Regions from separate parts of the Labrenzia sp. C1B70 genome, predicted to be linked through region 1. Evidence: riboswitches for the same ligand, from Rfam matches in the RefSeq annotation. Region 1 holds a riboswitch; the other holds the start of a gene.
What was found. A riboswitch is a leader RNA that binds a small molecule or an ion and turns the genes downstream of it on or off. The one in region 1 is predicted to bind cobalamin.

Region 1 (5,072 bases):
CATTCCCGTGGCAGAAGAATGCGGTCTGATCGTTCCGATCGGAGAATTCGTGCTGGCATCGGCGCTCTCCGACATGAAATCCCTGCACCGGCAGAATGTCGATGTATCTGTCGCCGTGAACGTTGCGCCGGCGCAGCTGCAGGCGAAGGGATTTACCGGCAGAATGCTCGGGATCATTGGCGAGAGCGGGTTCTCGACGGAGAAGCTGGAACTGGAAGTGACGGAATCGAGTCTTGTCGACTATTCGCAGAACCTTCTGGATCAGATCCTGCCGATCAAGAAAGAAGGCGTCAAATTTGCAATCGACGACTTCGGCACCGGCTATTCTTCGTTGCACAGTCTAGCGAGCATGCCGTTCGACACGCTGAAGATCGACCGGTCCTTCATCATGGACATTGCCAATTGCGAGGATCGCCGGACCATCGTCGAGCTGATCCTGATGCTGGCGAGGCAGCTCAATCTCAACACAGTTTCCGAAGGGGTCGAGACCCAGTTGCAGATGGATTACATCAATCTGTGGGGCGGGACGCTCGGCCAGGGCTACTTGTGGAGCCCGGCAGTGCCGTTCGGCGAGTTCTCGCGAATGGTCATGAAGCGGGAAGGCTTGGCGAATGCGGCCGAGCCCTGGAGGCAGGCAGCCTCCTGAACTCCGATAAGGGATGTCCTGATGGCCGTATGTGTCTAGTCGTGTACGTCGACCAGACCTTCAAACAGAGCGCTCTTTGATCCGTCGGACAGGCATTCCACGGTCAGCGCCTCCGTGAAGGCCTGCTGGTCAGAGGCCTCGACGGGGCTTTCTGCGAGTAGCGTCAGGATCTCGTTGCCGAGGCGCAACAGCTCCGGACGGACATCCTTGATCAGGTCGGGTACGTTCTGCGGGCGAGCTTCGCCGCTCTCCCAGCGTTCGATCCAGCAGGTTTGAATGTCCTTGGCCGCATCGATCTGTGCCTGGAAAAACAAGGTGACATTGTCAGCCGACAGGCCGTTTTCGACGGCCTTTTCGCGGGCAGCATCCAGCACCACCTTTTCCCTCGGCAGATCCTCGACAGGTTTGTCGTTATCCGCTTTCCAGGCTGCAACCGACTGCATGAACGACAGACGTTCGTTGATGGCGCCGAACAGCTTGTAAGGTGCCGCCCAGCCAGGAGTGACGGTGGCAGCAAGGAGAGATACCGCGAGAGCGGTCAGGGGAATCGATTTCAACATGGCCGAAGACTTTCACAGGTCACCGCCTGCGGCAAGTCTTTGGTTGTGGTCTACTTCTTTTCAACCGAGCGGCTGATCTCGGTGATCACGCCGAATGCGACGGCGGCCATGATCTTCAATAGTCCGCTGTCGAGCGCCTGTTCGCGTGTCAGATTGCCAAGGAAAAAACCCGGTCTTGGTTCAGTGACTGCACCAAGAGTAACGCCGGCTAGAAGTGCCAGCTGAATGCAGCCAAGGAAAAAGACGACACCAGCGATAAGCGTTCCCAATTTGGTAAAGGGCATTGCAAACTCTCATGATGTGCTTTGTATGCGAGTGAGGTTATCTTTCGTTAGGGTTTCTGCAAGTAAAAATCACAATTACCCTAAATACAGAAAAGTTTAATAAACAATGGTTTTGATTTTCATCTTTGATTGGATTCTTCAAAGTTCAGAATTTTCAGGTGGCTGACGCAATTTCCTGAAGAAGTGTTTTGAGATCTGAAGCTTGTCGGTGATGCTGATCCGGCTGATTTCGGTGGCGGTCTTCAGGCGGCAAAATTTCGGTGCAATGTCGCATTCAGACCGAATATGGCGAAAATTCGCTTGCAGAATATCGCCAATCCTTGCAAATCTAGACGATGCGATGGTTTCGCCCGAACAAGCGTAAGGGCGGATGAAATGGGAACACGGTGAGGCGTACCCAACAGGGACCAATACCGTGGCTGCCCCCGCAACTGTATGCGACGAGCAAAGCCCTTCAAGCCACTGGAGCGATCCGGGAAGGCGGGCAGCGCAGAGACTCGCGAGCCAGGAAACCTGCCATCCAGCGGTCCCATCGGGGCCGGTTCACACCATCTGCTCGCGCACGGAGGGTGCGCAAAGGAGAAATGACATGCATATCGAACCGGGCATCGTCGACGGTGCCAAAATCGTACTCAGCTACGGTACCGCGGCTGCTTCCTTCGGCCTTCTGGGCAAAATGGCTCTCGACACGATCCGCAAAAGCGGCGTTCTCAGCCTTGCCGTCCGCTCCGTCATCACGACGGTTGCCGTGTTCTGCTTCTTCGAAATCCTGCCGCATTACCCGGTCGGTGTTTCCGAAGTTCACTTTATCCTGGGCTCCACCCTGTTCCTGATGTTCGGCGCAGGTCCGGCAGCAATCGGCCTTGCTGCAGGCCTTCTGCTTCAGGGGACGCTGGTTGCTCCTTTCGACCTGCCGCAGTACGGCATCAACGTCACCACGCTGCTTGTGCCGTTGTGGGCTGTCAGCATGCTGGCAAACCGCATCATTCCGGAAAAGACCGCCTATGTTGACGTTTCCTACGTTCAGGCACTGGCTCTTTCCACCACGTTCCAGGCCGGTATCGTTGGCTGGGTTGCTTTCTGGGCATTCTACGGCCAGGGCTTCGGTGCCGAGAACATGGCTTCCGTCGGTTCCTTCGGTTTTGCCTATATGCTGGTGATCCTGGGCGAGCCGCTGGCTGATCTGGCTGTTCTGGCCGCTGCCAAGACACTGGCACCGCTGACCCGGAACCTTGCTTTCGAAAATCGGCTGCACAACGCGGCTTAAGTCTTCGGGCTTTTGCCGAAATCAAGTCACGAAGGGCGGCCCTGGGGCCGCCCTTTTTGTTTGTCGTTCCGACGCCTTGACAACGAACAATCAGAGCTTCGTTGCCTCGGTGGAGCGGATCTTCTTCCAGTTGGCTTCCGCCTTGGCGATTGTACCGGACTGGTCTTTCTGGAACTCGCGGAAGATGGCCTCGTTCAGGAACAGATAAAGCTTGCCGTCCACAACAGCCGCGAACTGCGGATCGCCGTCGAACTTCTTGCCGACTGAAACACCGAAGGTGCAGAAGCCGCCGTTTTGCGGCAAGTACTGATCCGGATGCGCGGTGAAGGCATCCATGGCTTCCTGGGATGCGAAGTAATAGGCAACACCGTCGTGGACGGCCGTATATTGCGCGGTTCCGTCAATCCGGTTGCCCAGGCTGACAAAGGCCACGGGATCGACACCATGAAGACCGAGCGGGCTGCCGGCGGCCGTCAGGCCACTGGAGGTGTTGTATTCGTCCGCGGCCATTGCCGGGGCAGAGAGAGCGGCAAGAGACAGCAGCGTTGCGGCAATGGCGGATTTCATCAAGGACATGTTCTACTCCTGAAAGGGTATGAAGGTTGAAGGCCGGATTTGCTCCGGTGCCTCTACCTTGCGTCCGAAGCTCAGGCGTCTCCATGTTCGCAAGTTCCCGAGGATTTGCAGATCGTCCGGATTGCAGTTCAAAAAAAGACACCGGCGCGAGGGCCGGTGTCATTGTGCGTGGACGGTGGCTGTCAAGCGGCCTGCGCAACCGTTTCCTGCGGTTTGGCAAGGCTGACCACTGTCAGGACGGCAATGGCGTTGACCAGGTAATAGGCGAAGTCGAGGCCGGTGAAGCCAAGTGCGAAGGGAGCTGCCAGGAACACGATGCCGACGGCAAAATCGACCGCCAGATGAACCGAATAGGGCAGAATGCGGATGATGCCGGTCTGGTGATCCGTCAGGATCGTCAGGGCCAGGGCCGCAAAGCCTGTCAGGAAGGATAGCCAGAAGGCGATCGGGTTGGATTGGCCGAGATCAAGGAATACGGGCAGGGCAATAAGGCCGATCGCGACGGGATAATCGAGATAGGCGTGCATGGTCTTGGTGACGAAGCGAACAGACATCTTTCAGGTGCTCCAGGTTGGTTTCCTGCGGGCGGATTGCCCACGAGCCCAAAGATGTTGGTCGACTTCGGTTCTATCCATGCACGAAAGTCCCTGAAAATTGACCGATCGTCCGGGAGCCTTGCGCTTTGCGGTGTTGAGGCAAAAATGCGGGAATGAGACTTCAACCGGAACCGGCCTTTCATGAAACATGACGCCCTGACCCAGATCCTGGATGCCTTGAAGCTACGGGGATCCGTCTATTTCCATACCTGTTTTTCGCCGCCCTGGGCCGTGCGGGTGCCGGCTTTCGGCAATGTCGCGCGGTTTCACATGGCAATGCGTGGTGGCTGCTGGCTCGCGGTGGACGGTGTTGACAAGCCGATCCGCCTTGCGACTGGTGACCTGGCCGTCATTCCGCACGGGGCCGCTCATATCCTGAGTGATGAACCGGGCCGTCCCGCTGCCGAAGTGGACGAGGTCGTGCGGCAATCCGGTTATACGGGGGAAGGTGCGCTCTATTACGGCGGTCCGGACGAGGAACTGGCCTGCAAACTGTTCTGTGGCCATTTCGAATTCGAGGAAGGCTCGGTCCATCCGCTGCTCGATGCCTTGCCATCGGTCATTCATCTGCCCAACACACAGACGATGAACGCCTTCTGGCTGGAAGCAGTGATGCGTTTTGTTGCCAGCGAGGTGCGCGCCGGGCAGCCGGGGTCCGAGGCGATCATCCACCGGTTGACGGAGATCATCTTCATCCAGGTGGTGCGAACGTTCGTCGACAGGGAGGGGGACAGGGCCGGATGCCTGGCGGCGGTGCTCAACCCGAAGCTCGGGCGCAGCATGTCCAAGATCCATCTGGCGCCGGAAAAGCCCTGGACGGTGGAGAGCCTTGCCCGGGAAGCCGGCATGTCCCGGACGGTTTTTGCGGACAGGTTTACGAACCTCGTCGGCATGACGCCGCTGGCCTATGTCACCCACTGGCGCATGGAACGGGCACGGCGCGACATTCGGGAGACGGATCTGCCCCTGATCGATATTGCCGAAAACATCGGCTACAGCTCGGAAGCCGCCTTCAACCGGGCCTTCAAGCGTCAATTCAACCAGACGCCCGGACAGGTGCGACGGCAAGGCGCGGCAGTGCCGGCCTGATGTGAATCAGTTAGCGGCCAGATAGGCCGGCAGATCGGCAACGCTCTCCAGAAC
Region 2 (5,072 bases), 180 kb from region 1:
AGGCACCGTTGCCGCGATCCGGTCCAGCTCCAGCTTGTAGGCCGCAACAAGATCGTGAGCTGTGTCTTCAACACCGAAGATTTTTCCGAGGTTGAGGAGGTCGTTATAGAGATCCTGCAGAGACGCCTTCGGCTTGTCGCCGATATGAATGCAGGATTCGGTCAGCTCGTAGACCTTGATGCCGAACGGCTCCAGCGTTTCAGGCGTCACTTCACCGCCCACCTTCATGCCGTAGTTCCAGCCGGCGAAGAAGAAATCGGCGTCGGCCCCGATCAGCACTTCCTTGCTCGGATATTTCGACGCGAGTTCGGGAAGTTCGGCAACGCCCTCACGCATTTCCGCGTCCAGCGTCTTCCAGCCTGAAATGCCGGTATACCCAACCATGCGGTCGCGCAGGCCAAGTACCAGCATCATCTCGGTCAGGTTGACGTCATTCGAAACGGCTGCTTTGGGCGGCGTGTCGAAGGTCACCGTGCGGTTGCAGCTTTCCACGGTCGTTTGCGCAATTGCCGGTACAGACAGAAAGGTGAGCGCGAGGCCCAGGGCAATTTTTTTCATTTTAAGTCTCCAGAAATTCAAAGATGGAAGGTCAGGTAGCGCTCGCGGCTGGCAGACAGTTGCTCCAGTCTGACCTGTACCGAATAGGCTTGCTCAATGTTGCCGGGGGTCAGCACCGTCTCCGGCATTCCCTGGGCAACCAGTCGGCCCTCATGCAACAGCAAGACCTTGTCGCAGACACGGCTTGCCAGGTTGAGGTCGTGCAAGCTGGTGACAATGGTAATGTCCAGATCGGCAATCAGCTCGACGATCTCGAGCTGATGACGGATGTCCAGATGGTTCGTCGGCTCATCCAGCACCAGAAGCCTTGGTTCTTGCGCCAGCGCCCGGGCCACCATCACCCGTTGCCTTTCCCCTCCTGACAATGTGCCGAAGGCTCTTTTTGCATAGGACAGCAGATCCATTTTCCCGAGACAGTCATCGACGATCTCGGCGTCCCGCTTGCCTGCGCCGGCAATACCGGTTGCATGGGGACGCCGACCGAGTGTGACGATCTCGCGCACGGTCAAGGCAAAGTCGGTCGGCTGCTCCTGAAGCACGGCGGCGATCGTTTTGGCGGCCTCTCTGGCACTGATGTGCCAGAGATCCGTGCCATCCAGAAGGATTTCGCCCGTTTTCGGTTTCAGGAAGCGATAGAGCAGCCGCAACAGGGTGGATTTGCCGGCACCGTTGGCACCGGCAATTCCAAGAACCTCACCGGCAGGCAGACCGAAGCTGAGCGGATGCAGAATGGTTTTGCCCTGCCCCGTCTTCCAGCTGACCTCCCGGACAAACAGATCGACCCCTGTCATGAGAACGCCGTCCCGTCTGCTTCTGAAACGATCATCGCTGCCGGAAGCCGGCCTTGCGATGCGCTCCAGCGCTTGCCGTGGCTTTCCTCGGTCACCTCGCATCCATTTTCAATCTGGCGATACCGATTGGCGTAGTCGACCAGGTCGTCGATGTCCGTATCGTCCTCAATGTCCCCAAAGAGGTAGATCGCCTTGTCGGTGGCCTTGAATGCCAGCGTGCAAGGTCTCGAACAGCTCTCCATGTCGGCTGTTCCACTGATTTCGAATTCGTCTCCAACGACAGGCACTGCCTGTGCCATTGCACTCTTCAGCTTGCAGATCAGCCCATATCCGGGATGGCAAGTCTGCCCATTGTGACGACAGGTCGTGCAGACAAATATCTTGTGCGGATCATTGCTCATGACGCGCCTCCACGGCTTCTGCCAGTGAACCGACAGGAGGCTGCGGAAAAGCAAAGGCATTGCTTTCCTCGTTGCACTGGGCACGGCCGGATCGGGTACGTTTGGAACAATCACCATGTAATGTTATTACATTACCTATATTCTCGCTGACAACAGATTTTTGCAGCCCATCGGGAACCATCGCGCGTGCTGCGCGCGTCGCCAGCGGATCAGCCTCGGTCAGGAGGTTGGCAAGTCTTGAGAATTCAGCAGAAAATTTCCGGTTCATATCGCCCTCCGCGATTTCGCGGGGCAGTCAGGAACCGAATGTGCAACTTTGCCGGCAGGTGCCGATTGGCCATGTCACTCACTCCTCCGGGGCACCCCGCCCGGGTTAAGGTTTAAGGTGAAATGGCAGGTCTCCTGACTTGCGGGTCATTGCTTGCCTGATCCTTCCCGGGGTCTCCCCAGTGGCGCTTTCAGGTTTGCTCACCGCTCACAGTTGCGGGGGCAGTCACGGATTTGCAGCCTTTCGGGCTCGTCGCACCGTGTTCCCTTTTAATCCCGGTCCGGAGTTCGGAGTCGGGAACCATCTCTTCCTAAGTGCGCGAACGCCTGAAAAATGTCAAAGACTTTTGCGGGTCGCTGCTCTTGTCTGAAAGCACGACAGGATTGCCTGAAAGCGGAAACGCCCAGCCGCCTCGCCAGTATTGACCCTTGCCTTCAAGGCTCAAAAATCTTACCTCCGATCCATGAAACAGGATGCCCTTCCCCCGCGCGCCGCAGCGCGCCCCCTCACCCTTGAGACCCACGGCATTACCCGCCAGGACGACTTCGCCTGGCTGAGGGCGGACAACTGGCAGGAGGTCATGAAGGACCCGTCCGTGCTGGATGCCGACATCCGCAGCTATCTGGAAGCGGAAAATGCCTATCACGAAGCGCAGATGGCACCGACAAAGGCTCTGCAGGAGAAGCTTTTTGCGGAAATGCGCGGCCGCATCAAGGAAGACGACAGCTCGGTTCCTGCGCCCGACGGGCCCTTCGCTTACGGCCTCAAGTATGAAACCGGCGGCCAGCAACCGGTTTTCTTTCGCACCCCGCGTGACGGCGGCGCGGAAACGGTTCTTCTCCATGGCGACAAGGAAGCCGAAGGAACGGCATATTTCCGGATCGGCGGCGTCAGCCAGTCGACGGATCACAAGCTCATCGCCTGGGCCTATGACGACAAGGGCTCGGAATATTATTCACTGAAGCTGCGCGACGCCCAGTCTGCCAAGGATTTCGACTACGCCATCGAGGACACGGGCGGCGGCGGCGTCTTCTCGGAAGACAGCCGCTATGTGTTCTACGTTCGCCTCGACGCCAACCACCGGCCCTCGAAACTCTTCCGTCACGAAGTCGGTTCCGATCCGGCGAGCGACGTTCTCGTCTACGAGGAAAAGGATGCCGGCTTCTTCATGGGCGTCGGCAAGACCCAGTCCGGCGACACGATCGTCATCGACATTCACGATCACGAGACCTCCGAAGTCTGGATGATCCCGGCCACCGACCCGACCGCCGAACCGGTGCTTGTCGCAGAGCGCGAGACCGGTATCGAGTACTCCATCGACGATCACGGCGACACACTCTACATCCTGACCAACGCAGGCGGCGCCGAGGACTTCAAAATCGTCACTGCGCCGAAAGGCACTCCCGGCCGCGAAAACTGGTCCGATCTTGTGCCCCACAAGGCAGGATGCCTGATCCTGTCGCATTGCGTCTACAAGTCCTTCATGACGCGGCTGGAGCGCGAAGACGGCTTGCCGCGCATCGTGATCCGACGGCTTGCAGACAACATCGAGCACTCCATCGCCTTCGACGAGGAAGCCTATTCGCTCGGCCTTGGCGGCGGCTACGAGTTCGACACGAGCACGATCCGCTTCACCTATTCCTCGATGACAACGCCGTCGCAGACCTTCGACTACAATGTCGAGACCCGCGAGCGTATTCTGCGCAAGGAACAGGAAGTGCCTTCCGGCCATGATGCGGACGACTACGTCACCCGCCGGTTGATGGCTCCCGCAGCCGACGGCGAAACCGTGCCGGTGTCTGTGCTCTACCGCAAGGACACCAGGCTCGACGGCTCCGCACCTCTGCTGCTTTACGGCTATGGTTCCTACGGCATCACCATTCCGGCGAGCTTCAACACCAACTGCCTGTCGCTGGTCGACCGGGGGTTCGTCTACGCCATCGCCCATATTCGCGGCGGCAAGGACAAGGGCTTCCATTGGTACAAGGATGGGCGGCGCGAGAACAAGAAGAATACCTTCACCGACTTCATAGCCGCGGCAGACCATCTTGTTGCGGAAAACTTCACCTCGCACCATCGCATCGTCGCTCAGGGCGGCTCGGCCGGCGGCATGCTGATGGGGGCGATTGCCAATCTGGCACCGGAAAAATTCGGCGGCATCATTGCCGAAGTTCCGTTTGTCGACGTTCTGTCGACCATGCTGGACGACACGCTGCCGCTCACGCCGCCGGAATGGCCGGAATGGGGCAACCCCATCACGGACAAGGCAGCCTACGATTACATCGCGTCCTACTCGCCCTATGACAACGTCGAGGCAAAGGCCTATCCGGCCATCCTGGCGGTAGGCGGATTGACCGATCCGCGCGTGACCTACTGGGAGCCGGCCAAATGGGTTGCCAAGCTGCGGGCAACCGGCACAGGTGACAAGCTGCTGATGCTGAAAACCAACATGGAAGCCGGTCATGGCGGCGCTTCCGGCCGTTTCGACCGGCTGAAGGAAGTCGCCGAAACCCAGGCCTTTGCCCTTTTGGTGACCGACAAGGCCTGACACCTCGTCAGACCCGAGGATTTTCCGGGCGTGCGGAGCAGTTCGCACGCCCGGGAACCTAAATTCCTTTCACACGCCCTTGCGGGTACCACCCGAGCGAACGTGACTTGATTTTGACCAAGTCTTCGGCTCATGTGAGAGTTGTTGCAAATCAATCAATTGAACGGTCCTGGACCGTACCGATGCTGTTCACTGGAGCCCGTGATGACCTGCTACCGCACACTTCCGCACCGCCTTGCTGATGGGCTGAAAAAGGGGTTGCGCCTGGTTCCGGTCATGGCCGCCACGCTGAGCCTTGCCGCATGCCAGTCCTACGACACGACCGGCGGCAATGTGGTGGAAACGCTGCTGTTCTCCCCCACATTCACCAAGAACCGGCAGGACATTCCCAGCACCTACAACACAGCTTATGACTGCCGCACCTTTACCGGCAGCGGCTGGAAAGGCATTGCCGGTGGCAAGGTCTTCAATTTCAGCCAGAAATACATCATTTCCCAGGCCGGTTG

Region 2: another riboswitch for cobalamin. It lies ahead of Q666_RS65920 (hypothetical protein); the one in region 1 lies ahead of Q666_RS49935 (energy-coupling factor ABC transporter permease).

The regions. Positions count from the first base shown of each region.
Region 1 covers NZ_AXCE01000012.1:350,956-356,027, reverse strand. The annotation lists gene Q666_RS49945 (EAL domain-containing protein) at 1-646, shown strand, start outside; gene aroQ (gamma subclass chorismate mutase AroQ) at 682-1,206, opposite strand; gene Q666_RS49940 (hypothetical protein) at 1,257-1,490, opposite strand; cobalamin riboswitch at 1,815-2,026, shown strand; gene Q666_RS49935 (energy-coupling factor ABC transporter permease) at 2,080-2,757, shown strand; gene Q666_RS49930 (YHS domain-containing (seleno)protein) at 2,848-3,333, opposite strand; gene Q666_RS49925 (hypothetical protein) at 3,516-3,887, opposite strand; gene Q666_RS49920 (AraC family transcriptional regulator) at 4,071-5,018, shown strand; gene Q666_RS49915 (HAD family hydrolase) at 5,025-5,072, opposite strand, start outside.
Region 2 covers NZ_AXCE01000012.1:168,652-173,723, forward strand. The annotation lists gene Q666_RS49085 (ABC transporter substrate-binding protein) at 1-558, opposite strand, end outside; gene Q666_RS49090 (ABC transporter ATP-binding protein) at 576-1,349, opposite strand; gene Q666_RS0133320 (DUF1636 family protein) at 1,346-1,750, opposite strand; gene Q666_RS65920 (hypothetical protein) at 1,740-2,018, opposite strand; cobalamin riboswitch at 2,125-2,338, opposite strand; gene Q666_RS49095 (S9 family peptidase) at 2,482-4,566, shown strand; gene Q666_RS49100 (hypothetical protein) at 4,771-5,072, shown strand, end outside.